Methylobacterium currus: one gene and its partner. Each later gene encodes a partner of the first gene's protein in a complex. Links are inferred from orthologs where the notes say so. Each region holds a gene or a part of one and is shown in the gene's direction. Other genes may lie near its edges.

Evidence for each region.
Region 2: the proteins of ccmA (region 1) and DA075_RS10565 are in contact, whole or in part, in a solved structure (PDB 8CE8), measured with the Escherichia coli proteins. The link is inferred for Methylobacterium currus from one-to-one orthologs.

Annotation. Positions count from the first base shown.
Region 1 is NZ_CP028844.1:310,587-325,095, forward strand. Bases 11,551-14,509 are described here. They hold ccmA (heme ABC exporter ATP-binding protein CcmA), read left to right. Parts: upstream 11,551-12,685; coding sequence 12,686-13,333; downstream 13,334-14,509. Other genes in these bases: acnA (aconitate hydratase AcnA), read right to left, coding at 11,551-12,300; ccmB (heme exporter protein CcmB), read left to right, coding at 13,333-14,001; DA075_RS31610 (response regulator), read right to left, coding at 14,063-14,443. Outside these bases: DA075_RS31540 (lysylphosphatidylglycerol synthase domain-containing protein), read right to left, coding at 1-650; DA075_RS31545 (amidinotransferase), read left to right, coding at 1,079-2,143; DA075_RS38705 (NAD(P)H-binding protein), read left to right, coding at 2,571-2,933; DA075_RS31555 (DUF3313 domain-containing protein), read right to left, coding at 3,447-4,322; DA075_RS31560 (SDR family NAD(P)-dependent oxidoreductase), read right to left, coding at 4,589-5,377; DA075_RS31565 (hypothetical protein), read right to left, coding at 5,487-5,693; DA075_RS31570 (glutathione S-transferase), read right to left, coding at 5,780-6,385; DA075_RS31575 (alpha/beta hydrolase), read right to left, coding at 6,488-7,687; DA075_RS31580 (NepR family anti-sigma factor), read right to left, coding at 7,847-8,059; DA075_RS31585 (metal ABC transporter permease), read right to left, coding at 8,350-9,024; DA075_RS31590 (hypothetical protein), read right to left, coding at 9,153-9,458; more of acnA, read right to left, coding at 9,601-11,550. UniProt on the Escherichia coli protein: Part of the ABC transporter complex CcmAB involved in the biogenesis of c-type cytochromes; once thought to export heme, this seems not to be the case, but its exact role is uncertain. Responsible for energy coupling to the transport system.
Region 2 is NZ_CP028843.1:2,199,485-2,213,928, forward strand. Bases 4,111-7,004 are described here. They hold DA075_RS10565 (heme ABC transporter permease), read left to right. Parts: upstream 4,111-5,123; coding sequence 5,124-5,885; downstream 5,886-7,004. Other genes in these bases: DA075_RS10550 (EAL domain-containing protein), read left to right, coding at 4,111-4,210; DA075_RS10555 (GNAT family N-acetyltransferase), read right to left, coding at 4,239-4,715; DA075_RS10560 (DUF1328 domain-containing protein), read right to left, coding at 4,764-4,937; ccmD (heme exporter protein CcmD), read left to right, coding at 5,891-6,049; DA075_RS10575 (DsbE family thiol:disulfide interchange protein), read left to right, coding at 6,046-6,645. Also shown: DA075_RS10545 (UDP-3-O-acyl-N-acetylglucosamine deacetylase), read left to right, coding at 1-1,162; more of DA075_RS10550, read left to right, coding at 1,328-4,110; more of DA075_RS10580, read right to left, coding at 7,005-7,505; dapF (diaminopimelate epimerase), read left to right, coding at 7,739-8,626; tRNA (N(6)-L-threonylcarbamoyladenosine(37)-C(2))-methylthiotransferase MtaB, read left to right, coding at 8,623-9,855; DA075_RS10595 (RluA family pseudouridine synthase), read right to left, coding at 9,991-10,683; signal recognition particle-docking protein FtsY, read left to right, coding at 10,767-12,209; DA075_RS10605 (LysR family transcriptional regulator), read right to left, coding at 12,232-13,116; DA075_RS10610 (NAD(P)H-binding protein), read left to right, coding at 13,209-14,171; DA075_RS10615 (sensor histidine kinase), read left to right, coding at 14,322-14,444. UniProt on the Escherichia coli protein: Required for the export of heme to the periplasm for the biogenesis of c-type cytochromes.

The DNA of each region.
Region 1 (14,509 bases):
CCGATGGCGGTGACAATGCGGCCGCGGGCGGCGTAGAGGCCGCGCAGGCGCTCGAACAGCACGTCGACCGCCCCGAAGATCCGCCACTCGCGCCCGCCGGCGAAGCGGTTGATCGCCGCCTGGAGCAGGCTCTGCCCGAAGCGGCGCTGCACCAGGTAGAAGGCCAGCAGGGCCGGCGCCGCCACCACGAGGCCGAGGCCGACGTAATGCACGATCGGCCCGTCGCCCCCGAGCGCCACCAGGATGCCGAGGCCGGCCAGCGTGAACAGGAACTGGGTCAGCGCCTGGACCATCAGGTCGACGAGGGTGCTGGCGCCCGACAGCGCGCCGGTCACACCCTGGCGCGTGAGCAGCCGGGCGCCGATCAGGTCGCCGCCGACCTGCGCCACCGGGAGGAGCGTGTTGATGCCTTCGCGCACGAAGCGCACGCTGACGCAAGCCCGCAGCAGCGGCCTCTCGCCGCGGGGAAACACCACCCACCAGCCGAGGCCCGCCCAGGCGACGGCCACGAAACGCGCCGCCACGACCAGCAGCGCGCCCCAGCCGGACGCCCACAGGGCTTCCGCGACCGCCTCCGGCCCCGAGGAGACGAACAGGCCGATCACGGTGCACAGGCCGGCGATCAGGCCCAGTGTCGTCAGTCGCTTCATGACCCTCTTTCTGTCGCAGCGGCAGGGGCCCCGGGGGCGCGCCATTCCGGCAACGGAGTCGAAACAAAGCAGCGCCGTTGCATCCCGGCACGTTGCAGCTTTGATGGGCGCTGTCTATCACCGCCCGGACACAGTGCCGGCGAAACCGGCATGCTCCACCGGCGCGGCGGGCCAGCCCAAAGCATTGCCGCCCAAGCAACGCCGCAAGCCTATGTTATGGCGCAGCTTCCTCCCCGCCCCGTTTCGGCCGGCGGGGGCCGGAGCCGCGAAGGGAGGCCGCTCGTGACGGCCGTCAGGGGATGAACAGCATGGATCGGGAGACGACCTTCGAGGCCGAGCGCGGCGCGCTCGACGTTGCAGCCGCACGCGACCTGGCCGCCTTCCAGGATGACGCCCCGGGCCGGGCCCCGGCGCCGCAATCGCCGGTCATGGCCTGGAACGAGTGGGACCCGCTGGAGGAGGTGATCGTCGGCTCGCTCGACGGCGCCACGATCCCGACCCACCACCTGACGGTGATCTTCAACCTGCCGCGGGCCGCCCAGCCGTTCTACCGGCTCGCCTCGGGCTGGAAGTACCCGAAATTCATGAAGAAGCTGGCCCAGCAGGAGCTGGACGGCTTCATCAAGATCCTGGCCGGCGAGGGCGTGAAGATCCGTCGCCCGGATTCGGTCGACTTCTCGAAGAAGTTCCGGGCGCCGCGCTGGTCGTCGCGCGGCTTCTGCGTCGCCTGCCCGCGCGATCCGTACCTGGTGATCGGCGACGAGATCATCGAGAGCCCGATGTGCTGGCGCTCGCGCTACTTCGAGGGCGACGCCTACCGCTCGCTGTTCAAGGAGTACTTCCGGGCCGGCGCGCGATGGACCTCGGCGCCGCGGCCCCAGCTCACCGACGAGCTCTACAACTACGATTACCGGGTGCCGAACCTGAAGGCCGGCGAGCCGATGCAGTTCACGGTCAACGAGTTCGAGCCGGTCTTCGACGCGGCCGACTTCGTGCGCTGCGGCCGAGACCTGTTCGTCACCCGCTCCAACGTGACGAATCTGATGGGCATCGAGTGGCTGCGCCGGCACCTCGGGCCGGGCTTCCGCATCCACGAGATCGAGAGCCGCTGCCCGCAGCCGATGCACATCGACTCGTCGTTCATGCCGCTCGCCCCCGGCAAGGTGCTGGTCAACCCCGACTACATCGACGTCGAAAAGCTGCCGGCGGTGCTCAAGAAATGGGACGTGCTGATCGCGCCCCGCCCCGACCCCGTCGAGGGCTTCATGAGCAAGATCTCGATGTGCTCGCCCTGGACCTCGATCAACGTGCTCGCCATTGACGAGAAGAAGATCGTGGTCGATGCGAGCCAGCCGACCCTGATCAAGGCGCTCAAGGATTGGGGCTTCGACCCGATCCCGACGCCGTTCCTGTCCTACGGTCCGTTCGGCGGCTCGTTCCACTGCGCCACGCTCGACGTGCGCCGGCGCGGCCCGCTGAAGTCCTATTTCTAGGCGAAGACGTCGTGGGGCAGCCTGCCTGGACGGCGGGCTGCCCCACGATCATCGTAACCTCCGGGCGAGACCGTTTCGACGTCGATCTTGCAGCGTGGGCGACCCTTAGGCGAATCGGCGGGGAGCGTCTCACCCGGAGGCCGTCGCCCGATGCCGATCCTGGTACTCGGCGGCTACGGCCTGATCGGCTCCGCCGTGCTCCTCCGCCTGCTCGATGCCGGTCACGCCGTGGTCGCCCTCCGGCGCGACACCGGGTCGGCGAGGCGCCGCTTTCTCGAGGCGACCTGGATCGACCGCGACATCGCGGCCTTGAGCGAGCCCGCCGCGTGGCAGCCGCTGATCGCCGGCTGCGATGCGGTGGTGAACTGCGCGGGCGTGCTGCAGGACTGGACCGCGCGACGACGTGCACGCCGTCCAGGACATCGCCATGCGGGCCCTGTTCCGGGCCTGCGCCGAGGCCGAGATCCGACGGGTCGTGCAGGTCTCCACCGTCGGCGCCGCCCCGGACGCCCGGACCGCCTTCCTGCGCACCAAGGATGCGGCCGATGCCGCCCTGGCGCAAGCAGACCTCGACTGGACGATCCTGCGCCCCGGCCTCGTGCTGGCCCCCACCGCCTATGGGGGAACCGCTCTGCTGCGGGCCGCTCGCCTCCGCGCCGCTCCTCCTCCCCGTGGTCGATGGCGCCGGGCCGATCCAGATTGTGCATGTGGAGGATGTGGCCGAGGCCGTGCGCCTCGCCATCGAGGGGCGAGTGCCGGCGCGAGCAGCCGACGATCTCGTCGAGGATGAGGCGCATCCCTTGAGCGACGTGGTGGCGGCGTTCCGGGCCTGGCTCGGGCATCCGCCGGCCACGATCCTCGCGGTGCCGCTCTTCCTCGTGCGGCCGGGCGTGGCCGTCAGCGACGGTCTCGGCCGGCTCGGCTGGCGCTCGCCCCTGCGCAGCACCGCCCTCGTCCAGGTCACCGAGGGCGTCACCGGCGCGCCGGGCCCTGGCGGCGGGCCGGTACTGACGGGGCTCCGCGCCAGCCTGCGCCGGCCTCCCCTCCACGGTGCAGGAGCGCTGGTTCGGCCGGCTCTGGCTCCTGAAACCGGTCGTCGTCGGCGGCTTGAGCCTGTTCTGGCTCGGCTCGGGCCTCGTCGGGCTCTGGCGGTTCGACGCGGCGGCGGCTGTGCTGACCGACCGCGGCGTCGGGCCGGGCCCCGCCCTCGCGGCGGTGGCGGCCGGCATCCTCCTCGATCTGGCTCTCGGGGCCGCGATTTATGACCGCCAAGCCATCATTGAGCTGAGACGCCCTGCCCTCGCTATCGCCCGGCCGTCGGCCCCTTGTCGGTCCAGTCCGGCGGCAGGCCGAAGGAATCGCCGATGATGCCGTCCACGCCAGGCGCCCGGCCGAAGGCCTGGCAGTCGGGATCGCGGGGCATCTCGCCCAGCATCGTCACGCGGATGCGCTCGTAGGTCGGGATGGTCAGCTCGGACTCGAACGGGTCCTCGCCGGTGGCGAGATACGAGCCGAAATCCTGCCCGAAATCGCCGGCAAGGTCGTAGATGTCGGCGATGGCCGAGAAGCGGGCCTGGTTGGTGAAGGAGTTGGCGCCCCCGGCCCACACCATCGCGGCGCGCTGCTGGCGGCGGGCATCCAGGGCCTCGGCCTCGACCGTGAGGTCGCCGAGCCCGATCGGCAGGCGCGGCACAGGCACCTTGCCGATGGTGTCGGCGAAGCCGACGCCGACCTGCGCGGCGATCGTGATCGCCGCCGAGGCGCCGACGGCGACGCCGGAGGCCGGCACGTTGGTGAGGCCGGCGCGGGTGACGTTCGCCCGCACGGTCAGGTCGGCCGGGCCGGACGAGACCACGTCGTAGCGCAGCGACAGCTCGTAGCAGAGCGCCCGGTCCGCCGCGTTGGAGACGACCCGGCGCTCCTGCTCGGTCACGCCGGGGCCGGACACCGCCGCCGAGAAGGTGGTGGGGATGATGCGGACGGTCCGCACCCGTGACATCGCGGCCTTGTCGATGAAGATCCGCGACTTGGTGGCGGTCGCCTCGCTCGGCGTCAGGTGATCGTAGTTCGTCAGAAGGCCGGTCTGGGTCAGCACCGGCGTGGCGCAGCCCGCGAGCACGGCCAAGGTCGCCACGGCCGCGACGCGGCGGGCGGCCCGCGCGTTCAAGGCAGCCTTCATTGTCGTCCGCATTCGGTCGCTTTCCCGGATGGCGCGAAGCCGCACCCCCGGGAAACCCTGCGAGGATCACTCCCGCGAGGTTTCTGGAGGCCGGCTCCCGGCGGCGCAAGAGCGGCCCCGTCCGGGCCCGCCGCGCCGTTATGCCGGTCAGCCTAACCGTCGCCGCGTGGGCGGGAAAGATGAGCTTGGCCGCGGCGATCGCTTCGGCCCCAGCTGTAACGCTTCCGCCACATTGTTTCCGGCGGGCCGTGCCCCGATCGGGCCGTTCAGGCCAGGGCCACCATGCTGCAGCTCTGGCCGCCATCCACCGGCAGGCATACGCCGGTGATGAACCGGGCCTCGTCCGAGGCCAGGAAGACCGCCGCATGGGCGATGTCCCAGGCCTCGCCGAGGCGGCCGAGCGGCACCCGGCGGTCACGGCCCGCATCCGGGGTGCCGGCGCCGCGGCACTCGTCGGCGAGGGTGGTGTCGAGCAGCCCCGGCAGGATCGCGTTGGCCCGGATGCCGTCGCGGGCATACTGCATCGCCACCGAGATCGTGGCCTGGTTCACCGCCGCCTTGGCGGCCGCGTAGGCGAACGCCGGGGTGCCGGTCCAGCGCCGGGAGGCGACCGACGAGATGTTGACCACCGCACCGGACCGCCGCGCCCGCATCCCCGGCAGCACCGCCTTGCAGGTGCGCCAGACGCCGCCGACATTGACCTCGATCGCCCGGCGCCAGGTTTCCTCGTCGAGGTCCTCGGGGCCGCCGGCCTCCGGCAGGCCGACATTGTTGTGCAGGATGTCGATGCGGCCGAAGCGGGCTTCCCCGGTCGCCACCGCCCTCGCCACCGCGTCGTAATCGGTGACGTCGGCGCAGAGGGCCTCGGCCTCGTTGCCCTCCTCGGCGATGAGCTGCGCCGTCTCCTCCGCGGCGGCGAAGCCGCGGTCGACGCAGATCACCCGGGCGCCCTCCCGGGCGAAGGCCACCGCCACGGCCTTGCCGTTGCCCCAGCCGGTGCCGGCGGAGCCCGCACCGAACACGATCGCGGTCTTCTTCAGCAGGCGTGTCGACATGGCCCGAGCCTCCGTGCTCGACGGAGACTCGCGACAAAGACCGGCTCCGCGCAACGGGCGGTGAAGCAGGGCGGCTAGGAACCGCCCGCATGGATGGCCGTCGCCCGGGTCAGGCCCGAGCCGATCCCGCCCCCCTGGCGAAGCGCCAGGCGACGACCGCCACCGCCAGGGCGAGGCAGACCTGAGCGAGGTTTCCCTCGCCCAGATGGGCGTGGCCGAGATCGAGCCGCACGGCGAGGCGCACGGCGAGGCCGGCGGCCCAGTAGCCGAGGCAAAAGGTCAGGGCGGCGAGGAGGAGCGCGACAAAGTCGTTCATCGGAGTGACGATCTTGGGCGAGAAAACCCGCGGGCGGAGCGGGTCCGACGCAGCAAGAGCCGCGCCAAATCACCGGGATCCGGTCCTCACTCCGGCCGGGTCGCCTGCATCGACGGGCGCTCACCGAACCGCGCGTACCACGACGCCGCCGCCGGGGCGCGCTCGCGCCAACCCAGATCGGGCAGGCGCAGGTCGAGGTAGCCCAGGGCGCAGCCATACGTGATGGTGGCGATGTCGATCCGCTCGCCGAGGCCTGGCGCCGCCGCCTCGATCTGCGCCAGCGCATCGACGATCTTCTCCCGCTGGCCGGCGACCCAGGCCGGCGAGCGCTCGCTCTCCTGCCGCACCCGGGTCTCGTAGACGCAGAGCAAAGCCGCATCGAGCAGGCCGTCGCCGGTCGATTGCGCAGTGAGCGCAGCCCAGCGCGCGGGGCCGGGCGCCGGGAAGACACCGCCCTGCCCGACATGGTCGAGATACTCGCAGATCACCCGGCTGTCGGCGAGCATCGTGCCGTCGTCGAGGATCAAGGTCGGCACTTGAGCGAGCGGATTCTGCGTCCGGATGGTCGCGTCGCGGTTGATCGGGTGGGCCGCGGCCGCAAGCAGCTCCAGACGCTCGAACAACCCGAGTTCGTGGGCGACGACCAGCACCTTGCGGACGAAGGGCGAGGTCTTGGCGTAGAAGAGCTTCATCGAATTCCTCATACTTTTTATTATGGGTAATCGTACCAACGACCTCAGGATGAGATGAAACCGCGGCTGGGATGATTTGCGATCACCAATCCGTGCGCCCGATCACTGCCCTCGCCCGGGCATCGGCTTGGCGGCGGGCTTCGTCGGCACCGGCGCCGGCGCACCCACCGCCGCGGGCTTGGGCGGGGCCGGCGGGCGCGGGGTCTCGACGCTGAGGCGGCGCACCGGCCAGCCGTCGCTCCAGCGTTCCATGTCGATGAAGCGCGGGTTGCCCTTCAGGCTCGCGGCGCTCTGGCCCGAGAAGGCGGCGGCCGCCGCCATGTCGAAGGTCTTCCAGAAGGCAAGATAATCGAGGCTGTCGGTGCCGGCGCCGTTGATCTGCCCGACCAGCACGGTCTGCTCGCCGGTGAGGGTCATGTCGGCCGACCACTTGAACGGCGCCGGCTTCTGCTTCGGATCGGGGGTCGGCAGCTTCAGCTGGCCTAAGTCGTAGGCCGGGTTGGTGCCGGCGGGCGCGGCCAGGGTGGCGGAAAGCGCCGGGAAGCCGTGATCGTCGGAGAGGGCGCGGACCATCAGCTTGTGGTCGGTCGGCACGGCGCTCGCCTCCCGCATCACGCGCCGGGCGGCGATGTCGGCGGCGCGGGCGTCCCGGTCGCCGATCACCGTGACGATCAGCGTGGCGGGGTCGATATTGTTGAGGTCGTGCAGGGCGATGCCCCGGGCCTTGTCGTCCCGGGCGATGCCGCCCGGCATGGCGCCGAAGATCAGCCGCGGCACCGGCAGGCCGGTCTCCTTGGCGTGAGCCGCGAGGTTCGCCGCCAACGGCACGCCGGCGAGGTGGCCGATCAGCGCCACCCGGCCCAGGTCGGGCTTGGCCTCCTGGTCGCCGGCGAGCTCGGCCAGGGCGTCCTTGACCAGGGTCGCGGCGATGCCGCTCGCATCGACCGGCCGGGTCCGCCCCACCTCCTGGAACCGCGGGAACAGCACGAGGGTGCCTGAGCGCGCGAGATGCTCGATCCAGGCGCCGTAGGCCTGTGGATTCACCGCGCCCCAGGCATGCAGCATCACCGCGACCGGCCGTCCTTCGGCCGGGGCCGCGCCGTTGCCGTAATAGGCGAGCGTCACCGCGCCGGCCCGGCCCAGGACCCGCTTCACCACGCTCGCGGCGGCGTAGGCCTGGCCTCCCGGCCCCTCCTTCGGCTGGGCGGGCGGCGTGGCGGCCCCCGCGCCGGGCGCGCCGCCGAGCACCGCGAGGGCGAGGGCGAGCGGAAGGGCGAGGCGGATGCGGGAGAGCGAGGGCATGAGGCTGGGGGGCTGGCGGCTTGGGAGGCGCACCCCACACTGTTTCGCGCCCGCACTCAAGGCGTGATCGCACCGGAGCGTTACCGTTCTGGGGTTTGTCGCTTCCGCGGTACAGTCACGTCCTGGTTTCCGGGAGCACAGACGGAGTCCGGACAGGGTCTAGCCAGCCCGCTCCGGCTCATCTCCCAGCACGGCGTGCAGCCGGCCGATCAGGGTGTCGAGTTCCTGCGGGACCGGCTCGTCGGTCACGTCGGTGTACATGGATCGCAAGTCCTGCCCGAGCTTGGCGAGCAGCAGCGCATCGGCGAAGGACGACGCGGTCGCGTGCGTCTGGCCGTAGCTCGCAGCGTGATTGCTCGGGATCATCTTCATGGCGCGATTACGGGAACGGGGGTCCCGGCTCCGTCAAGAAACGAGGGGTGAGGTCTGCGGCGCTGATCGGCGTCCACGGCGTGATGACTTGCGATCGATGTCTTGTGCCGGAGGGCCGGCTCGCCATGATCAACGCGCTTCCTGGGGGGCAGTTGCGCCCGATTTTCGGGCAGACATCCGAAACGAAGGCGGCCCCGAGGATATCCACTCGGGGCCGCTGCCGATCTCGTCTCGTTTCCCGCGCGTGACTCCACGTTAAGTCCGGCCGCGGGACGCGATCCGGCCTTGCCCTACATCGGCGGCGTCAGGCCATCCTTGCCGACCGAGATGCTGCGCGCCTCGAGCCGGTCCCCGTCCCGGACGGCCGAGGCGAAGACCTTGGCGCCCGGCACCAGCACCGCCCGGTCGGCCGGCTCCAGCATCACGACCGGCGTGCCCGGCGGCACCGCGACCGCCAGGCTCTGGCCCTTGTACGAGACCGTGAGGGTGCGGCCGCCGCTCCCGCCGACGGCGCCCGCGACGGTGCCGTTGGTCATGCTGGTCTCGACCTCGGGGGCCTTAACCGTGCCGTTGGTCATGCTGGTCTCGACCGGGCCGCTGCCGGCGCCGTCGGGCAGCCGGTCCCACGGATAGTGGCCCTCCCCGGCGCCGCGCAGCGCCTCGGGGAAGATCAGCACTTCGAGGGCGACCGGCGGATCGCCGGGCTTGGTCCCGGCCTTGGCGGCGGTGCCGATGAAGCTGCCGTCCTTGACCTGGTCGAGGCTCGCGGGTGCGAGCTGCGCCACCCGCGTGCCGGCGCCGAGCCGGATCGTCTCCGTCGCGCCGGCACGGGTGCGGATGATGACGGCGTCCGCCTCGACGCGCTCGATCGTGCCGCGCAGGCGCTCGACCTGCGGTGCGGCGAAGGCGACGGCGCTCGCCGCGACGGTGAAGCCGGCGGCCGCGATCGTCCTGAGAATGGTCATGAGAACTCCGGGGACTCGAGCTCCGACATGGAGGGAGCCCCGGCTGTTATGGTTCGCCCCTCCGGTGCCGGCCATCGTCTCGCGCACACGTGATCAGGCGGGCCTGGGACCGCACGAGGCCTGCGGGCTCACGCGTCCTCGTCCTCCTCCGGCTCCAGGGTCGCCTTGACGGTGTCGAGCACCCGCCGGGCAAGGTCGGAATCCGGATCCTCGCGGGTCAGCGCGTCCTCGAGCATGGCGAGGAAGCCGCTGAGCTGGTGGCGGTAATGGTCGGAATCGACCCCGCGCAGGATGCCGGCGACGAAGCGCACCGCCATCTGCAAGGCCACCTGCTTGGCGGCGACATCCGACTGCGCCTCGGAGAGCCGGGCGATCATCTCGCCGTGGCGGGCCGAGAGCGTGGTCAGGCCGTTGATCTTGTCGTCCGGGCTCATCGCGCGTCTCCCGAGAAGCGACGGGGGCCCTTCCCGCCGGAAAGGCCCCCGTCGTGGTGGCGGTCCCCGGGGACCCTGTCACGGGCTCCCGGGTCTTCGGAACCTCTCCCTCCGGCGTCATCCGAGGGGAGAGGACCAATCCTTACGCCGCGAGCTGGCGCAGGACGTAGGGCAGGATGCCGCCGTTGCGGAAGTATTCCAGCTCGTCGAGCGTATCGATGCGGCAGGTCAGCGGGACCTCCTTCACCGAGCCGTCCGCCGAGGTGATCTTGGCGGTGAGCGTCTGGCGCGGCTTGAGCTCGCCGGCCAGGCCCTCGATCGTCACGGTCTCGTCGCCCTTCAGGCCGAGCGAGGCCCAGGACGTGTCGCCCTGGAACACCAGCGGCACCACGCCCATGCCGACCAGGTTCGAGCGGTGGATGCGCTCGAAGCTCTCGGCGATCACGGCCCGAACGCCGAGCAGCTTGGTGCCCTTCGCCGCCCAATCGCGCGACGAGCCGGTGCCGTACTCCTTGCCGGCGAACACCACCAGCGGGGTGCCCTCCTGCTCGTAGCGCATCGCCGCGTCATAGATGAACATCCGCTCGCCCGACGGCTGGTAGAGGGTGTAGCCGCCCTCGACCACGTTGCCGGACTCGTCCGTCACCATCTGGTTCTTGATGCGGATGTTGGCGAAGGTGCCCCGCATCATGACTTCATGGTTGCCGCGGCGGGTGCCGTACTGGTTGAAGTCCTGCACGCGGACCTGGTGGTCCTGCAGGTACTTGCCGGCCGGCGAGGCCGCCCGGATGTTGCCGGCCGGGGAGATGTGGTCGGTGGTGATCGAGTCCAGGAACAGGCCGAGGATGCGGGCATTGACCACGTCCTCCACCGGCTTCGGGGTCTTCTCCATCCCGACGAAGTAGGGCGGGTTCTGGACGTAGGTCGAGCCGCCGTTCCACGCGAAGGTCTCGGCCTCGGTGACCTCGACGTCCTTCCAGTTCTGGTCGCCGCCGAACACGTCGGCGTAGCGCGACTTGAACAGGGCCGAGGTGATGTTGGCCTCGATGAACTCCTGCACCTCGGCGGTCGAGGGCCAGATGTCCTTCAGGTAGACGGGCTTTCCGTCCGAACCGGTGCCGAGCGGCTCGGTGGTGATGTCGATCTGCATCGAGCCGGCGAGCGCATAGGCGACGACGAGCGGCGGCGAGGCGAGGTAGTTCGCCCGCACGTCGGGATTCACCCGGCCCTCGAAGTTGCGGTTGCCCGAGAGCACCGCGGCGGCCACCACGTCGTTGTCGTTGATCGCCTTCGAGATCGGCGCCGGCAGCGGGCCGGAATTGCCGATGCAGGTGGTGCAGCCGAAGCCGACGAGGTTGAAGCCGAGCGCGTCGAGGCTCGATTGCAGGCCGGCCTTCTCCAGGTACTCGGCCACCACCTGCGAGCCGGGCGCGAGCGAGGTCTTCACCCACGGCTTCGAGCGCAGGCCCTTGGCGACGGCGTTGCGGGCGAGCAGCCCCGCCCCGATCATCACGCTCGGGTTCGAGGTGTTGGTGCAGGACGTGATCGCGGCGATCACCACGTCGCCATGGCCGATGTCGAAGTTGGCGCCCTCGACGGGGTAGCGCTTGGCGATGTCGGCCGCCTTCTTGAACTCGGTCTCCATCGACTGGGCGAAGCCGGGCTTGGCACCGTCGAGAAGCACCCGGTCCTGGGGACGCTTCGGGCCGGCGAGCGAGGGCCTCACGTCGCCCATGTCGAGCTCGAGCGTGTCGGTGAAGACCGGGTCCGGGGTCTTCGCATCGCGCCACATGCCCTGCGCCTTGGCATAGGCCTCGACGAGCGCGATACGATCGTCCGCGCGGCCCGTGACCTTCAGGAAGTCGATGGTCTTCTGATCGACCGGGAAGAAGCCGCAGGTCGCGCCGTATTCGGGCGCCATGTTGGAGATCGTGGCGCGGTCGGCGACCGACATGTCGTCGAGGCCGGGGCCGTAGAACTCCACGAACTTGCCGACCACGCCCTTCTTGCGCAGCATCTGGGTAACGGTGAGCACGAGGTCGGTGGCGGTGGTGCCCTCGGGCAGCTTGCCCGACAGCTTGAAGCCGACGACCTCGGGGATCAGCATCGACAGCGGCTGGCCGAGCATCGCGGCCTCGGCCTCGATGCCGCCGACGCCCCAGCCCAGCACCGCGAGGCCGTTGACCATCGTGGTGTGCGAGTCGGTGCCGACGAGCGAGTCCGGATAGGCGACCTCGGAGCCCTCGAAGGGCTTGGTCCAGACGGTCTGCGACAGGTACTCGAGGTTGACCTGATGGCAGATGCCGGTGCCCGGGGGCACGACCGAGAAGTTGTCGAAGGCCGACTGCCCCCACTTCAGGAAGGTGTAGCGCTCGCCGTTGCGCTCGTATTCGAGCGCGACGTTGTCGGCGAGCGCCTTCGGGGTGCCGAACTCGTCGACGATGACCGAGTGGTCGATGACGAGATCGACCGGTACGAGCGGGTTGATCTTCTGCGGATCGCCGCCGAGCGCCACCATGGCGTCGCGCATCGCGGCCAGGTCGACCACCGCCGGCACGCCGGTGAAGTCCTGCATCAGCACGCGGGCGGGGCGGAAGGCGATCTCGACCTCGGTCTTGCCGCGGTTCTCGAGCCAGCCGACCACGGCCTCGATGTCGGCCTTGCGGACCGACCGGTTGTCCTCGTAGCGGAGCAGGTTCTCGAGCAGCACCTTCATCGAGAAGGGCAGGCGGCTCGCATCCGGCAGGCCGTTCGTCTCGGCCGCGGGGATGGAATAGATGGTGTAGGTTTTTCCGCCGGCCTGAAGCGTCTGGCGGGCCTTGAAGCTGTCGATCGATGCCACGGCGTGGTCCTCGCGAGGGGTTGTCGAACACGGCGCAGGCAGGACCTGCGCCACACCTAAGTGTTCGGCCGGATGCGCTGCGGGCTCGGCCCTGGCTGACGCAGGGAAGACCCGTGTGCCGCCCGCCCTCGCCTGCCGGCGGGAATCGGACGGTGCGCGCGCCGCCCCGGGGGTGCCCGGACTGGGATGCGCGAAGGACGGTTTGGACGCCTCTGAAGGTCGCGCGGCGCAGCCGGGGATGCGTATAGAACACTTCGAAACTGGCCGCTACGGGTCTGGTGGCCGCGCAATCGCGCATTCTCGGCGGCGCGCGCATAGCGTAAACGCGGCCGTTGCCCGCCCCCGGAGATTCCATCCGGAGATCCCCATCCTTGGACACCCGCCCTTGCGCCTGATCGCCGAGAACCTCGCCTGCCGGCGCTCCGGCCGCCGCGTCTTCGCCGGGCTCTCCTTCACCCTCGAGGCCGGCGAGGCGCTGACCGTGACCGGTCGCAACGGCGCCGGCAAATCGTCGCTGCTCGCCATCCTCGCCGGGCGACTGCGGCCCGAGGCCGGGCGGCTCGTCGCCGAGGGCGTGGGCGAGCGCACCATCCCCGAATGCCTTCACGTCGTCGGCCATCGCGACGGGCTCAAAGGGGCGCTCACGGCGCAAGAGAACCTGGTCTTCGCCCGCGACCTGCTCGGCGAGGCCGATCTCGACCCGCGCGCCGCGCTCGCCCGCCTCGGCCTCGCCCATGCGGCGGCGCTGCCGGTCGCCTACCTGTCGGCCGGCCAGCGCCGGCGGGTGGCGCTCGCCCGGCTCCTCGTCTGCCGCCGGCCGCTCTGGCTCCTCGACGAGCCGACCGCCGCCCTCGACGTGGCCTCGCAGGGGGCCCTCGCCGGGCTGATGCGGGGGCATCTGGCGGAAGGCGGCCTCGTCATCGCGGCCACCCACCAGGCGCTCGGCCTCGAGAGCGCCCGCGAACTCTCGGTCGAGGCGTTCCGCGCCGCCCGGTCCGACGCCGCGGCCGACCCCTTCGCGGAGGCGTTCTGATGGGCCGCGCCTTTCTGGCCGTGGTCGCCCGCGACCTGCGCCTCGCCGGCCGCATCGGCGGCTCCGGGGCGCTGTCCCTGGTGTTCTTCCTGATGATCGTCGCCCTGGTGCCGTTCGGCCTCGGGCCCGACCTCAACCTGCTCGCCCGGATCGGCCCCGGCATCCTGTGGATCGCCGCCGTGCTGGCGACGCTGATCGGCCTCGACCGCCTGTTTCAGGCCGACGAGGAAGACGGCTCCCTCGATCTCCTCACCGGCGCCCCCGCCCCGCTGGAGCTCCTGGTTCTCGCCAAGGTCACGGCGCACTGGCTCACCACCGGCCTGCCGCTGGCGCTGGCCACCCCCTTATTCGGGCTCCTCGTGGCCCTGAGCCCCACCGGGATGGCGGCGACCAGCCTGACGCTCCTCGTCGGCACCCCGGCCTTGACCTTCATCGGGGCCGTCGGGGCGGCGCTGACCGCCTCGATCCGCCGCGGCGGCCTGATCCTTGCCGTGGTGGTGCTGCCCCTGATGGTGCCGACCCTGATCTTCGGCGTCTCGGCGGCGGAAGCGGCCGTCAGTGGCACGGTGCCGTTCACGACGCCGCTGGCGATCCTCGCCGCGCTCAGCCTCGCGGCGGGCGTGGTCGGCACGCTGGCGGCGGCGGCGGCTCTGCGGTGGGGGGAGTAGGGCTTCGGCTGCCGGGACGAGGGCGGCGGCCGGTGATCCGCCGCCCGCGCGGGTGCGCCCGCTAGACCCGGCTCTCGCCCACCGGCTCGGGGCAGAGCGCGCCCAGCGCCTCGACCAGGCGATCGGGATTGAGGGGCTTCCTCAGGATCGGCAGGTCCGGCCACATCAGCCGCATCGCGCGCGGCAGCACGCCGCCGGTGCAGATCAGGACCGGCACGCCCTTGCCGATTAGGCATTCGGCCGTGGGCGTCGCCTCGCCGTCGGCGAGGTTGAGGTCGAGGATCGCGACGTCGATCTCCTCCAGGTCGATCAGCGCCAGGGCCTCGCGGTTGGTGCGGGCCGGGCCGACGGCGTGGGCGTTCGAACCGGTGACGATCTCGGTCAGTTCCAGGGCGACCAGCGCCTCGTCCTCGACGATCAGCACCCGTCGTCCATCCAGCATCGTGATCTCCGTGGGTTCCGGGGCGGGCGAATCAGCGTCCGCTCCGGGTCGCGGACCGAGAGTGTG
Region 2 (14,444 bases), on another replicon or contig:
GTTCGATGGCGTCGCGCACGCGGCGGGCGGCGCGTGGCGCGAAGCCACGCTGGGCCGGAGCGTGTCGGTGCGCGGGCCGGGGCTGCATACCGGCCGGGTCGCCCGTGTGACCCTGGCGCCGGCGCCTGCCGGGCACGGCATCCGCTTCGCAGTGCGCTGCCCGACCTCCGGAACCTGCACCGAGGTGCCGGCCGGCACGGCCGGCTGGATCGCGAGCCGGATGAGCACCGCCCTCGATCTCGGCCGGGGGCGCAAGCTGCGCACGATCGAGCACCTGATGGCGGGCCTTGCCGCCTCCGGCATCGACAATGCCGCGATCACCGTCGAGGGAACCGAGATCCCGATCCTCGACGGCTCGGCCGCGCGCTGGTGCGCCCTCATCGAGTCCGCCGGCCGGGTGCCGCAGGACCGGCCGCGCCAGGCCCTGCGCATCCGCGCGCCCTTCCAGGTCGACGGCCTGCACGGCTTCCTGCGCGCCGAGCCGGCCGAGACGTTCCAGGTCGATGTCAGCACCGACCGGCTGCCGGGCTTCGGCGTGCTGCGCTGGTCGGGCCCGATCGACGCGCGCACGTTCCGGGCCGAGATCGCCCCGAGCCGCAGCTTCGGCAACGCCTCGCTGATCTGGCGCACGCTGCTCAAGACCCGCCTCGCCCGGACGCTCCTGCCGGGCCCGGCCCGGGACCGGCTCTGGGCCCGCTCCTTCGACTCGCAGACCGTGCGTGACGGCGGCCTCGCGCCCGCACCGGCGCGGCCGGAATGCCGGCACGCGATCTGTCCGGAGACGGAAGGACGGATGCACCCGTGCGACCGCGAGCCGCTGCTGCGGGGCGCTCGTCCCGGGCGGGTCGCGATCCTGCTGGGCGGCCGGGTGCTGGGTGGGGCGCGCTTCCCCGACGAGCCGGTGCGGCACAAGATCCTCGACCTCGTCGGCGACTTGGGCCTCGCCGGCCGGCCGATCCTCGGGCGCATCGTGGCGAATTGCCCGACCCATGCGCTGACCTTCGCGTTCCTGACCGAGCTGATGCGCCATCCGGAGTGCTGGGAGGTGGTCTCGCTGGCGGACGCCGCCCCGTTCGGCCGCGGGACCGTCACGGATCGCGGAGCGATCGGCACCTGTGGCGGAGCGATCGGCACCGATCGCGGAGCGATCGGCACAACTTGATTTGGCCGCAAAGGGGAGCGATCGAAGCCTGACGACGGCCGCGCTCGCGGGCGGCAGGGGAGATCCGGGGCCTCCGCCTTGCTCGGAAGCTTGGGCGTCAGTACGGTCCGGCACCTCCCCGAGCCGCCCCGTGGCCGTCCCTGTCCGGTCGGAAGACGCCGAAGCTTGCGCACGTTCTCACTCGTCCTCGCCTGCCTCGCGGCCCTCGCCGGGCTGCTCCTCGCCGCGCCGGAGGCCCGCGCGGTCGAGGCCGTGCGCGTCACCCTCGATTCGCAGGCCATCGATCTCACCCCGGCGATCGAGCGCTACCGCTCCGACGGCGACCTGATCCAGATCTCCACAGCCCCGGGCAAGGACGGCATCGTGCGCCGCATCGCCGTGAAGGCGCGCGAGACCGGGGCGCGGCCGGACTGGATGGTGTTCGCGCTCACCAACGACACCGACGAGCAGATCGACCGCCTCCTGGTGGCCCCGCATTTCCGCCTCGTCGGCTCCGGCGTGGTCTGGCCCGATCTCGGCGGCTCGCGCATCGCCGCCATCACGGCGAGCCAGGGCATCCGGCCCGAGCGCGACGAAAGCCCGGATGCCGACCAGTTCGTCATCACCCTCGATCCCGGCACCACCGTCACCTTCGTGGCGGAACTCCGCACCCCCAACGTGCCGCAGGTCTACCTCTGGGACCAGGACGCCTACCGCAAGAAGGCCACCGGCCTCACCCTCTACAAGGGCATCATCATCGGCATCGCCGGGCTGCTGGCGCTGTTCCTGACGATCGTGTTCGTGGTCAAGGGTGCAATCATCTTCCCGGCCGCCGCCGCCCTCGCCTGGGCGGTGCTGGCCTATGCGTGCATCGATTTCGGGTTCTTCCAGCGCATCTTCCCGGTCACGGAGGCCGCCGAGCGGATCTATCGCGCCTCCGCGGAAGCCGTGCTCGGCGCGACGCTGCTGGTTTTCCTGTTCGCCTATCTCAACCTCGCCCGCTGGCACGTGCGCTACAGCCACGTCGCGCTGATCTGGCTCCTGTTCCTCGCCGGCCTCGTCGGCCTCGCCGTCATCGACCCGCCGGTGGCGGCGGGCGTGGCGCGGATCTCGGTCGCGACGGTGGCGGGCGTCGGCCTGCTGCTGGTGGTCTACCTCGCCATCCACAACGGCTACGACCGGGCGATCCTGCTGATCCCGACCTGGCTCCTGCTGCTCGCCTGGGTGGTGGCGGCGGGCTTCGCCATCACCGGCCAGCTCCACAACGACCTCGTCCAGCCGGCCCTCATCGGCGGCCTGGTGCTGATCGTGATGCTGATCGGCTTCACGGTGCTCCAGCACGCCTTCGCGGGAGGGGGCCTCGGCAACAGCCTCGTCTCCGACACCGAGCGGCGGGCGCTGGCGCTCACCGGCGCCGGCGACGTGGTGTTCGACTGGGACGTGCCGGGGGACCGGGTCTTCGCCGGGCCCGAGATCGAGGGACAGCTGGGCCTCAAGCGCGGGGCGCTCGAGGGGCCGCAGGCGAACTGGCTCTCCCTCCTCCACCCCTTCGACGTCGAGCGCTACTCGGCGGCCCTCGACACGGTGATCGAGGAGCGGCGCGGCCGCATCTCCCAGGATTTCCGCCTGCGCTCGGCGGCCGGGCCCTATTACTGGTTCCGCCTCAAGGCCCGGCCGGTGATCGGCACCGACGGCGAGGTGGTGCGCATCGTCGGCACCATCGCGGACGTGACCGAGGCGAAGATCGCCGAGGAGCGGCTGCTGCACGATGCCGTCCACGACAACCTCACCGGGTTGCCGAACCGCGAATTGTTCAGCGACCGGCTCGATGCGGCCCTCGCCCTCGCGAGCCAGGACCCGCGCCTCAAGCCGACCCTGTTCGTGATCGACATCGACCGCTTCAAGCAGGTCAACGACGCGATCGGGCTCTCGGCCGGCGATTCGATCCTGCTGACGCTGTCGCGCCGCCTCAACCGGCTCCTACGGCCGCAGGACACCCTGGCGCGGGTCGCCGGCGACGAATTCGCCATCATCCTGCTCTCCGAGCGCGACCCCGACCGGATCATCGCCTTCGCCGACAGCATCCGCCGGGCGATCACCACGCCGATCACCTATGCCGACCGCGAAATCTTCCTGACGCCCTCGATCGGCGTCGCCCTGCACGAGGCGGGGGCGGTCGTGAAGCGCGACGACGTGGTGAAGAACGCCGAGCTCGCCATGATCAACGGCAAGCGCCAGGGCGGCGACCGGATCGAGGTCTACCGCCCGACCATGCGGTCCGACCGCGGCGAGCGGATGATGCTGGAGAGCGACCTGCGCCGGGCGCTGGAGCGCAACGAGATCAAGGTGCTGTTCCAGCCGATCGTGCGCCTCGAAGACCGCACGGTGGCGGGCTTCGAGACGGTTCTGCGCTGGGACCACCCGCGCCTCGGCCGCGTCGCCCCGCAGGTCTTCCTGCCGATCGCGGAGGAATCCGGGCTCATCGTCAACCTGGGCGTCTTCGCCCTCGAGCGCACCGCCGCCGAACTCGCTGCCTGGCAGCAGGCGCTGGTGGTCGAGCCGCCGATCTTCGCCTCGGTCAACCTGTCCTCGCGCCAGCTCCTGCGGCACGACCTCCTGCACGACGTGAAGACCGTGCTCGCCCGCACCGGCGTCGTCCCGGGCTCGCTCAAACTGGAGCTGACCGAGGCCCTGGTGATGGAGAACCCGGAATACGCCGCCCAGATGCTCGCCCGCATCCACGAGCTCGGCGCGGGCCTCTGCCTCGACGATTTCGGCACCGGCTACTCGGCGCTGACCTACATGCAGCGCTTCCCCTTCGACACGATCAAGATCGACCATTCCTTCGTGCGCCAGATGGCGAACGGGCGCTCAGGCATCCTGCGCTCGATCGTCCGGATGGCGCAGGAGCTCGGGCTCGAGATCATCGCCGAGGGCGCCGAATCGGAAGCCGACGCCCTGGCGCTGGCCGAGATCGGCTGCGACTACGCGCAGGGCTTCGCCTTCGGCGAGCCGATGTCGATCCTCCAGGCGCGGCAACTGGTGGGGGCGGCGCCGGAGGCGGCGTGAGAGGGCGGGTTTTCGCGCCCAGGCCTGGTCAGGACCGGCGATCGGCCTCGCCGGGCACCAGCCGCTTCGCCATGACGATCGTGCGCTCCTCGCCGTGCAGGGTCTCCCGCACGGCCCGGTAGCCGAGCCGGTCGTAGAAACCCACGGCCGTCAACGACGATTGCAGGGTCAGCGCGGCGACGCCCGCTTCCTCGGCCGCCCGCTCGACCGCCGCCATCAACGCCCGCCCGGTGCCGCCCCGTTGCGCGTCGGGAGCGACGAAGACGGCGCGCACGACCGCGCCGTCGCGGCTCGCCGTGCCGACGGGGCGGCCACTCTCCAAGGCGACGAAGACCTGCCGCTCCGCGATGGAAGCGGCCACTCTGTCCGAGGTGAAGCTCCGGGCGACCCGCGCGATGGTCTCAGGCGCGTAATCCCGCGCATTGCTCTCGTGCAACGCAGACAGGACGACGCGGCTGATTTCCGCCGCGTCGTCCACCGTCGCCAGACGGATGTGGCACGCCATCGCTCATCCTCCCCCGACGCCGCGCCGCGGGGGAGTGCCGCGGCCGGCCTAGAGGACCGCCTGGCCCAGCAGAACCGCCGCGATCGCGATCACCACCGCGATCACCAGGAACAGCATGAACAGCAGACGCGCAATGCCGCGGGCGCCCGACGCCACGTTGGTGAAGCCCAGCGCACCGGCCACCAGCGAGATCACGAAGAAGATGATCGCCCATTTCAACATGGCGGGAGCACTCCGGTGCGTTCGGAAAAGTCGCAGCGATAACCGGCATAGCCACGCTTCGTTCCGGATCCTCCACCACTCGCTGCGCCATCCGTCTGCGCCGTTCGTCCGCATTGCTCAGGGAGGCGCCCACGCGCTACACCCACGCCGATGTCGATGGATGCCAAGGCGATAGGTCCCAAGGCGATGGGTCGTCTCACGCGGCTGGCGCAGCCCGGCCATTTCATGCGCTGGTCCGGGGTTCTGCTGCCCTGGGTGGCGGGCCTCGCCCTCGTGCTGCTGGCGGTCGGCCAGTACCTGACCTGGTTCGTGGCCCCGCCCGACTACCAGCAGGGCGAGACGGTGCGGATCATGTACATCCACGTGCCGGCGGCCTGGATGGCGGTGTTCTTCTACGGCGCCATGACGGTCTCGGCGCTCGGCACCCTGATCTGGCGTCATCCACTGGCCGACGTGGCGCAGCGCGCCGCCGCCCCCATCGGCGCCGCCTTCACCCTGATCTGCCTCGTCACCGGCTCGCTCTGGGGCAAGCCGATGTGGGGCACCTACTGGGTCTGGGACGCGCGCCTGACCTCGATGCTGGTGCTGTTCCTGATCTATTGCGGGCTGCTCGCCCTGTGGCGGACCATCGAGGATCCGAACAGGGCCGCCCGGGCGGTCGCGATCCTGACCCTCGTCGGCGCCGTCAACCTGCCGATCATCAAGTTCTCGGTGAACTGGTGGTCGACCCTGCACCAGCCGGCCTCGATCCTGCGGATGGGCGGGCCGACCATCCATCCGACCATGCTCTATCCCCTGCTGGTGATGATCGCCGCCGCCTCGGTGCTCGGCGTCGCCCTGCATCTCCAGGCGATGCGCACCGAGATCCTGCGCCGGCGCGTGCGCACCCTGACGATCCTGGAGGCCGAGCGGCTCGATGCCGCGCTCCTCGCCCCGCAGGCGGCCTGACCGGCATGGATCTCGGCCCTCACGCCCCCTTCATCCTGGGCGCCTACGGCTTCACCGGCTTGGTGATCCTCGGCCTCGTCGCCCACGCGTTCCTCGACCGGCGGGCGCAGGAGCGGGCGCTCGCCCGGCTCGCGCAGGAACCGCCTCCGCGGGGCCGCCGGTGAGCGACGTCCCCTTGCATCCGGTCGAGGAGACCGAGGAGCCGCCGCGCCGCAGCCGGCTCCTCTTCCTGCTGCCGCTCCTCGCCTTCGCAGGCCTGGCCGGCATCTTCCTCGGCAAGCTGCTCACCACCGGATACGATCCCTCCGCCATCCCCTCGGCCCTGATCGGCCGCCAGGTGCCGGACTTCACCCTGCCGCCGGTCCCCGGCCTGACGGCCGACGGCGCCGCGGTGCCGGGCCTGACGGCCGCCGATTTCAAGGGCAAGGTGACGGTGCTGAACGTCTGGGCCTCGTGGTGCGCACCCTGCCAGGTCGAGCATCCGATGCTGGTGCGGCTCTCCCGCGACGGGGTCAACCTCGTCGGCATCGACTACAAGGACCAGCCCGAGAACGGCCGCCGCTTCCTCGGCCGTCACGGCAATCCGTTCCGCGCGGTGGGGGCCGACGAGGCCGGCCGCGTCGGCATCGATCTCGGGGTCTACGGCGTGCCGGAGACCTTCGTGATCGGACCGGACGGGCGAATTCGCGAAAAACTCGTCGGCATCCTGACGCCGGAGAATTACGACGCCTTCCTGGCGCGGGTGCGGGCGATGCAGTAGGGGGCCCTCGTGCCCCTGTCGCGGATCTCCTTCGGCGAACGCGTCAGTCGTCCGGGATAGGGGCGAGGCTATCGCCTCGCTCCCTATTTCGGCAGCGCGTAGATGTTGACCTCCAGCGCGTCGTCGGACGGGCTCGCGAGCGGGGTCAGGTATTCTTCCACGAAGGCATCCTGGACGAGGATGCCCTTGGCATCGAGATAGGCCGTCACCGTCTCGTAGGTCTGGTCGATGCCCTCGTAGGCGCCCTTGTGGGTGAAGCGCAGGGCCTTGCCGCTCGGCGTCGAGCCGAAGCGCAGGTCGTCCGGGAGGCCGGCGGGACGCGGGTTCGGGGCGGCCTCGACCGGCACCATCACCTCGAACTGGAAGCCGTCATCGTCGGTGCGGGTGAAGACCGAGATCGGCTGGCCGTTGGCCTTGATGCCGGCCCCTGCAAGCGCCGCCTCGACCTTGGCGATCGCGTCCTTCAGGCTCGGCAGCGCCTGATCCCACTTCGCGGTGCCGGACAGGATCGCGGCGGGCTTGGCCGGCAGCGTCACCTCGTCGACGTCGGACGGGTCGCCCGGATTGGCGACGAGGGGCGCGCGCCCGGCGGTCGGGGGCACCGGCGTCGCGGGCGGCAGCGCCTTGTCGGGCGCGGGCGGGGCCGGCGCCTGGTTGGTCCCCTGGCCCGGGCCGGGCGCCGTGGTGGTCGGCAGCGGCGCCGATTGCGCCGGCGACGGGGTGCCGGCCGGGGGCGCGGCCGGCGACGGCGCGGGAGCCGGGGCAGGCTGCTGCGCAAGGACCGGCTGGGCAAAGACCGAGGCCCCGCAGGCCAGGGCCGCGGCGAGGCCGATCGCGATCGTCGGGAAGCGGGTCTTCATCACGGGCGGAGCGCTCCGGGCTCTGGCGCGGGCTGGCAGTGCCGGCCGGCATTGGCGTGGGCCGGCATCGCCGGCCGGATCGAACGCGTCAAGCGCAAAGCCGTTGCGGGCTCATCGCGAGAGCGTGAGGGCGGGGCCTCGTCCCGACGCCCGGTCGGCTCGCCTGCGCGCCGGTTCTGGTCCATACACCGCGCGGCCCCCATCTGCGCCTTGCCCGTCGGAGAATCCTGCCCGTGTCCCCCCTCGCCCATCGCCGCTTCCTGAAGATGAACGGGCTCGGCAACGAGATCGTGGTGCTGGACCTGCGCGGCAGCGACATCCGGGTGCAGCCGGAGGAAGCCCGCGCCATCGCGGCCGATCCGGCCTCGCGCTTCGACCAGATGATGGTGCTGCACGATCCCGTCACCCCGGGCACCGACGCCTTCGTGCGGATCTACAACACCGACGGCTCGGAGGCCGGTGCCTGCGGCAACGGCACGCGCTGCGTCGCCTGGGCGATGCTGGACGATCCGGCCATGGCGCGCCCGACACTGGGCGAGAACCTGATGCTCGAGACGAGGCCCGGGCTCCTCGAGGTCGTGCGGGTGTCGCCCGTGGATTTCACCGTCGACATGGGGGCGCCGCGGCTGCGCTGGGACGAGATCCCGCTCGCCGAGCCGTTTCCCGATACCCGCCGCATCGAGTTGCAGGTCGGGCCGATCGACGATCCGGTGCTGCACTCGCCGGGCGCGGTCAGCATGGGCAACCCGCACGCGGTGTTCTTCGTCGAGCGCGATCCAGACACATACGACCTCGGGCGGATCGGCCCGCTGCTCGAATCGCACCCGATCTTCCCGGACCGGGCCAACATCTCCCTCGCGCAGGTCATCGACCGCACGCATCTCCGCCTGCGGGTCTGGGAGCGCGGCGCCGGGCTGACGCGGGCCTGCGGCACCGCCGCCTGCGCCGCCCTCGTGGCGGCCGCGCGCCTGCGCCTGACCGGCCGCGAGGCCACCGTGACGCTGCCGGGCGGCGACCTGCGCATCGCCTGGGGCGAGGACGACCACGTCCGCATGACCGGCCCGACCGAGTTGGAACACGAGGGCACCTTCGCAGCCTCACTGTTCGAGGCGTCGTCGTGAGCGTCGAGGTCCTGAGCTTCGGCTGCCGCCTCAACGCCGCCGAATCGGAGGCGATGCGCCGTCAGGCGGAACAAGCGGGCCGCACCGACCTCGTCGTCGTCAATACCTGCGCGGTGACGGCGGAGGCCGGGCGTCAGGCCCGCAAGGCGATCCGGGCCGCCGCGCGCGCGAACCCGGCGGCGCGGGTGGTGGTGACCGGCTGCGGCGCGCAGGTCGAGACCGAGGCCTACGCCGCCATGCCGGAGGTGGCCGAGATCCTCGGCAACCGCCGCAAGCTCGATCCGACGGTCTGGACCGACGCGTCGCCAGAGCGCGTGCGGATCGACGACGTGATGGCCTCAGACGCCGATCCGCTGCCGGAGCCGGCGCCGATGCGGGCGCGCACCCGCGCCTTCCTGCCGGTGCAGAATGGCTGCGACCATCGCTGCACCTTCTGCGTCATCCCGTTCGGCCGCGGCAACTCGCGATCGGTGCCGGCGGCGAGCACCGTGGCGCAGGTCCGCGCCCTGGTGGAGCTTGGCACCCGCGAGGTGGTGCTGACCGGCGTCGACCTCACGGCCTATGGCCGCGACCTCGGCGGCCCCACGCTCGGCGGCCTGGTGCGGGCGATCCTGCGCGGGGTGCCCGACCTCGACCGCCTGCGCCTGTCCTCGATCGATTCCGTCGAGGCCGATCCGGAGCTGGTGGCGGCCTTCGCCGAGGAGGCGCGGCTGATGCCGCATCTCCACCTCTCGCTCCAGTCCGGCGACGACCTGATCCTGAAGCGCATGAAGCGCCGCCACGGCCGGGACGACGCGATCCGGTTCTGCACGGAGATCCGGCGCCTGCGCCCCGACGCGGTCTTCGGCGCCGACCTGATCGCCGGCTTCCCGACCGAGACCGAGGCGCAGTTCGCCCGCTCCCTCGACCTCGTCGAGGAATGCGGGCTGGCCCAGCTCCACGTCTTCCCCTACTCGCCCCGCCCCGGCACGCCGGCCGCCCGAATGCCGCAAGTCGCGCCGGCCGAGATCCGCGACCGGGCGGCGCGCCTGCGCGAGGCGGGTGCCGCAGCCTTCGCCCGCCGCCTCGACCGCGAGGTGGGCGAGACCCGCCGGGTCCTCGCCGAGCGCGGCGGCACCGGGCGGACGGAAGGGTTTTTGCCGGTGCGGCTGCCGGAGGGGGTGACGGCGGGGGCGCTCGTCGACCTGCGCATCGCCGGGCATGACGGGCAGATGCTGTGGGCGGCCTGACAGATTTCCCTCCGTCAGTCGTGCGGTCCTCCATCGTCATCCCGGATTCCGCTGCGCGGCCCCGGGATGACGTAGAGGGTGTGGAGGGGCGTTGGGGCCGACGAGGTGGTGCCTGTCCGGACGCACCTCGAATCCTCACCCCTCCCCCATCCCGCACGCCCGCAAACCCTCCCGCATATGCCCCGGCGCCGGCGCCTCGACCGCGATCGCCGGCTTCTTCGGGTAGAGCGGCAGGGCCAGCGCCCGGGCGTGGAGCTGCAGCCCCGGCCCGCCCTGGCGCGGGGCGCTGCCGTAGACCGTGTCGCCGAGGATCGGCCAGCCCATCGCGGCGCAATGCACCCGGAGCTGATGGGTGCGCCCGGTCACCGGGGAGAGCGCCAGCCAGGTCCGCCCGGCGGCCGCGTCGCGCCCCATGACCCGCCAGCGGGTGAGCGAGGGATCCCCGGCGGGATCGGTCTTCATCCACCAGCTGCGCGGGTCGTCGGAACGGCGCATCAGCGGCAGGTCGATCTCGCCGGCTTCCTCCGCCGGACCGCCCTCGACCAGCGCCCAATAGGTCTTCTCGGCCCGACCTTGCGCGAACAGGGCGTTCAGCCGGGCCAGCGCCTTGGCGTGGCGGCCGAGCGCCAGGCAGCCGGAGGTGTCGCGGTCGAGGCGATGGGCGGCTTCCGGCCGGCGCGGCAGGCCGAAGCGCAGGGCGTCGAGGTGCTGGGTGAGCGTCTCGCCACCCTTCGGCCCCGGATGCACCGGCAATCCCGCCGGCTTGTCGATGACGAGCACCAGGGCATCGCGGTAGAGGAGCCGCGAGAGTATGTCGTCAACGATCATGAGCCTGTCGCAGTGGCGGCGGATGCGGGCGAAGTTCGGGGCAGGCCGCCCTAGATCGTCCGCAGGGTCGGGAGCAAGTGCGGATGAGTGAGACGAAACAGCCGGGCTGGTTCGGACGACTGTTCGGCCGGAAGGCCGAGACGCCGACGGAGACCCCTGCCGAAACGCCCGCCGAGGCTCCCGCCGGATCCGCCGAGCCCGGACCCGACCCTGCCGGGACGATGCCGACGGAGCCCACCGGCACCCTGTCGGAGGGCGTGCCCGACTTCGCCACCGGCGCCGACGACGTGCTGCCGGCGCCGCCGACCGTGACCGAAGCCTCGCCCGAGACCGAGCCGGCGCACGACCTGCCGGAGGAGCTGGCCGGCGCCGACCTGGAGCCCGTCGAGGGGATGCAGCCCGAAGGCCAGGTGCCGGCGGCCCCCGAACCCGAGGCGGCCGAGGCGCCCGAGGCCGAGATCCGGGACTCCGCGGTCGAGGCGTCCGAGGTCCAGGAGCCCGAGGTTCAGGAGCCCGAGGTCCAGGAGCCCGAGGTTCAGGAATCCGAGCCCGCCTCGCTGGTGATCTACCAGCCCCCGGCGGAGCCCGAGGCCCCGGCGGAGAAGCGCAGCTGGTGGGGTCGGCTGACCGGCGGCCTCAAGCGCACCTCCTCGGCCCTGTCCGACCGGGTGACCGGGCTGTTCACCAAGCGCAAGCTCGACGCCGACACCCTGGAGGAGCTGGAGGACGCGCTGATCCAGGCCGATTTCGGTCTCGAGACCGCGACGCGGATCGCCGAGGCGGTCGGGAAGGGCCGCTACGAGAAGGGCATCGCCCCCGACGAGGTGCGGGCGATCCTGGCGACGGAGGTCGAGCGCGCCCTCGATCCGGTGGCGCAGCCGCTCGTCATCGACACGACGAAGAAGCCGTTCGTGATCCTGATGATCGGCGTCAACGGCGCCGGCAAGACCACGACGATCGGCAAGCTCACCCAAAAATTCCGGGCACAGGGGCACAGCGTGATGCTGGCCGCCGGCGACACCTTCCGGGCCGCGGCGATCGAGCAGCTGCGGGTCTGGGGCGAGCGCACCGGCGCGCCGGTGGTGGCCCGCCCGCAGGGCTCGGACGCCGCCGGCCTCGCCTACGACGCCCTCCAGGCCGCCCGCGACGCCGGCACCGACATCCTGCTGATCGACACCGCCGGCCGGCTCCAGAACAAGGCCGGGCTGATGGCGGAGCTGGAGAAGGTGATCCGGGTCATCCGCAAGCTCGACGCGGAGACGCCCCACGCCGTGCTCCTGGTCCTCGACGCGACCGTGGGCCAGAACGCGCTGAACCAGGTCGAGATCTTCCAGAGGGCGGCCGGGGTCACCGGCCTCGTCATGACCAAGCTCGACGGCACCGCCCGCGGCGGCATCCTGGTGGCGCTCGCCGCCAAGTTCGGCCTGCCGGTGCACTATATCGGCGTCGGCGAGGGGGTCGACGACCTGGAGCCCTTCGCGGCGCGGGACTTCGCCCGGGCGATCGCCGGGCTGGACAAGGGGTGAGCGGGGGGCCCCGCCCGGCCCCTCACTCGGCGCAATAGGCCGCCATCCCTTCCGCCAGCGCGTCGAACGTCACCCGACAGCGGCGTAGGGAGCGCAGGTCCTCGTGCATCGCCACGAAGGTCGGCAGCTCCCAAACAATCTCCGGCAGCACCCGGATCAGGTCGGGGTCGCGGGCAGCCAGCACCGTGTGGCAGGCGCCGAGGCCGAAGCCGGCCCGGAGCGCCGCGAGCTGCGCCAGGGTGCTGTCGCTGCGCCATGCGAAGGAGGTCTCGCCGAGGGCGGGCGCCGCCCGCATCATCGCCCGCAGGAACGGCGTCTCGGCGTCGAACCCGATCACGCTGTGGCGGGCGAGATCCGCCGCGGTCGCCGGCACGCCGCGCCGGTCGAGGTAGCGGCGATGCCCGTAGAGGCCGAGGCGGACCGTGCCGACCCGGCGCGCCACCAGCGCCTCTTGCGTCGGCGGCGCCATGCGCAGGGCGATGTCGGCGTCGCGCCGCAGCAGGTCCTGCATCCGGTCGGAGAGCACCACGTCGAGGGCGAGGCCGGGATGGCGCGCGTGCAAAGCGGCCAGGATCTGCGGCAGCACCTCGGCGCCGACCACCTCGGAGGCGGTGATCCGCACCCGGCCGGACAGGCCCTCGGCCTCCGCCGTCACCGCCCGGCACAGGGCCTCCGCGGTCGCCTTCAGGGATCGCGCGTAGGGCGCCAGGATCAGGGCGGCCTCGGTCGGCGCCAGGCCGGCGGGCGAGCGGGTGAACAGGGCGACGCCGAGCGCCTGCTCCAGGGCCGCGATCTGCCGGCCGAGAGTCGGCTGCGTCAGGCCGAGCGCCCGCGCGGCGCCAGAGAGGGAGCCTTCCTCCAGCACGGCGAGCGCGGCGCGGTAATGGTCCCAGCTCGGCTCGGTCATGCGAAACCGTATAGCCGATCGCCGCGCTTGGGAAATTGTCGTCGTACCGACGTCCTGGCACACCATCGTCGTCACCGAACGAGGAGCACGCGATGACGACGAGGACGGCCCTGGTTCTGGGCGCGACGGGCGGGGTGGGCGGCGCGGTGGCGCGGCGTCTCGCCGCCGAGGGCTGGATGGTGCGGGCCCTGCACCGCGATCCCGGCCGCGCCGCCTGCAGGAATGATGGGTTCGCCTGGATGCGGGGCGACGCGATGGTGCCCGGGGACGTGGTCGCGGCGGCGGCCGGCGCGTCGCTGATCGTCCACGCCGTCAACCCGCCGGGCTACCGCGACTGGGGCCGGCTGGTGCTGCCGATGCTCGATTCCTCAATCGCGGCGGCCGAAGCCGCGGGAGCCCGCCTGATCCTGCCCGGCAACGTCTACGTCTATGGCCGCGATGCCGGCTCGAACCCGGGCGCCGACGCTCCCCAGACGCCCCGGACCGCCAAGGGCCGCATCCGCATCGCTATGGAGGAACGCCTGCGGGATTCGGGCGTGCGCAGCCTGATCGTGCGGGCCGGCGACTTCTTCGGGCCCGGCACCACTGCCAATTCCTGGTTCTCCTCCGCCCTGGTGCGGCCAGGCCGTCCGGTGCGCAGGGTGCTCGATCCCGGCGCGCCGGGAATCGGCCACCAATGGGCCTACCTGCCCGACGTCGCCGAGACCATGGTGCGGCTCGCTGGGCGGGAGACGGAGCTTCCGCACTTCGCGACCTTCAACATGGACGGGCACTGGGACCCGGACGGACGGCGGATGATCGCGGCGATCGTGCGGGCGGTAGGCGGCCGGGTGCGGGTGCGGCGCTTCCCCTGGGCGCTCCTGCCGCTCGCCGCGCCGTTCTGGCCGCTGGCGCGGGAAATCCGCGAGATGCGCTACCTGTGGCGGGAGCCGTTGCGGATGAGCAATGCGGGGCTGGTGGCGTTCCTGGGGTGCGAGCCGCACACGCCCCTGGACGAAGCGGTGCGCGAGACGCTCGTGGGGCTGGGGTGCCTGCCGGAGCAGGGTTTGAGATGAAGGGAGACCCGGTCCCGTCGGCATGATCGGGGCACGGGTTCGTTGCGACCGAGAGGAGGGCCGAGATGGGTGCAACCGTACCGATCGGTGCCTCGCCCTCCCCCATGATCCCGTGCAGGATGACGGCAGGGCGTCAGGATATGGTCAGGAATGGGATCGCTCAGGGTACGGTTCGGGCTGCTGGTCGGGAGCGCGGCCGCCCTCGTGGTGCTGGCGGCGCTCAGTCTCTACGGGGCGATGCACGCCGCCGAGCGCACCCTCGACGCGACGCTC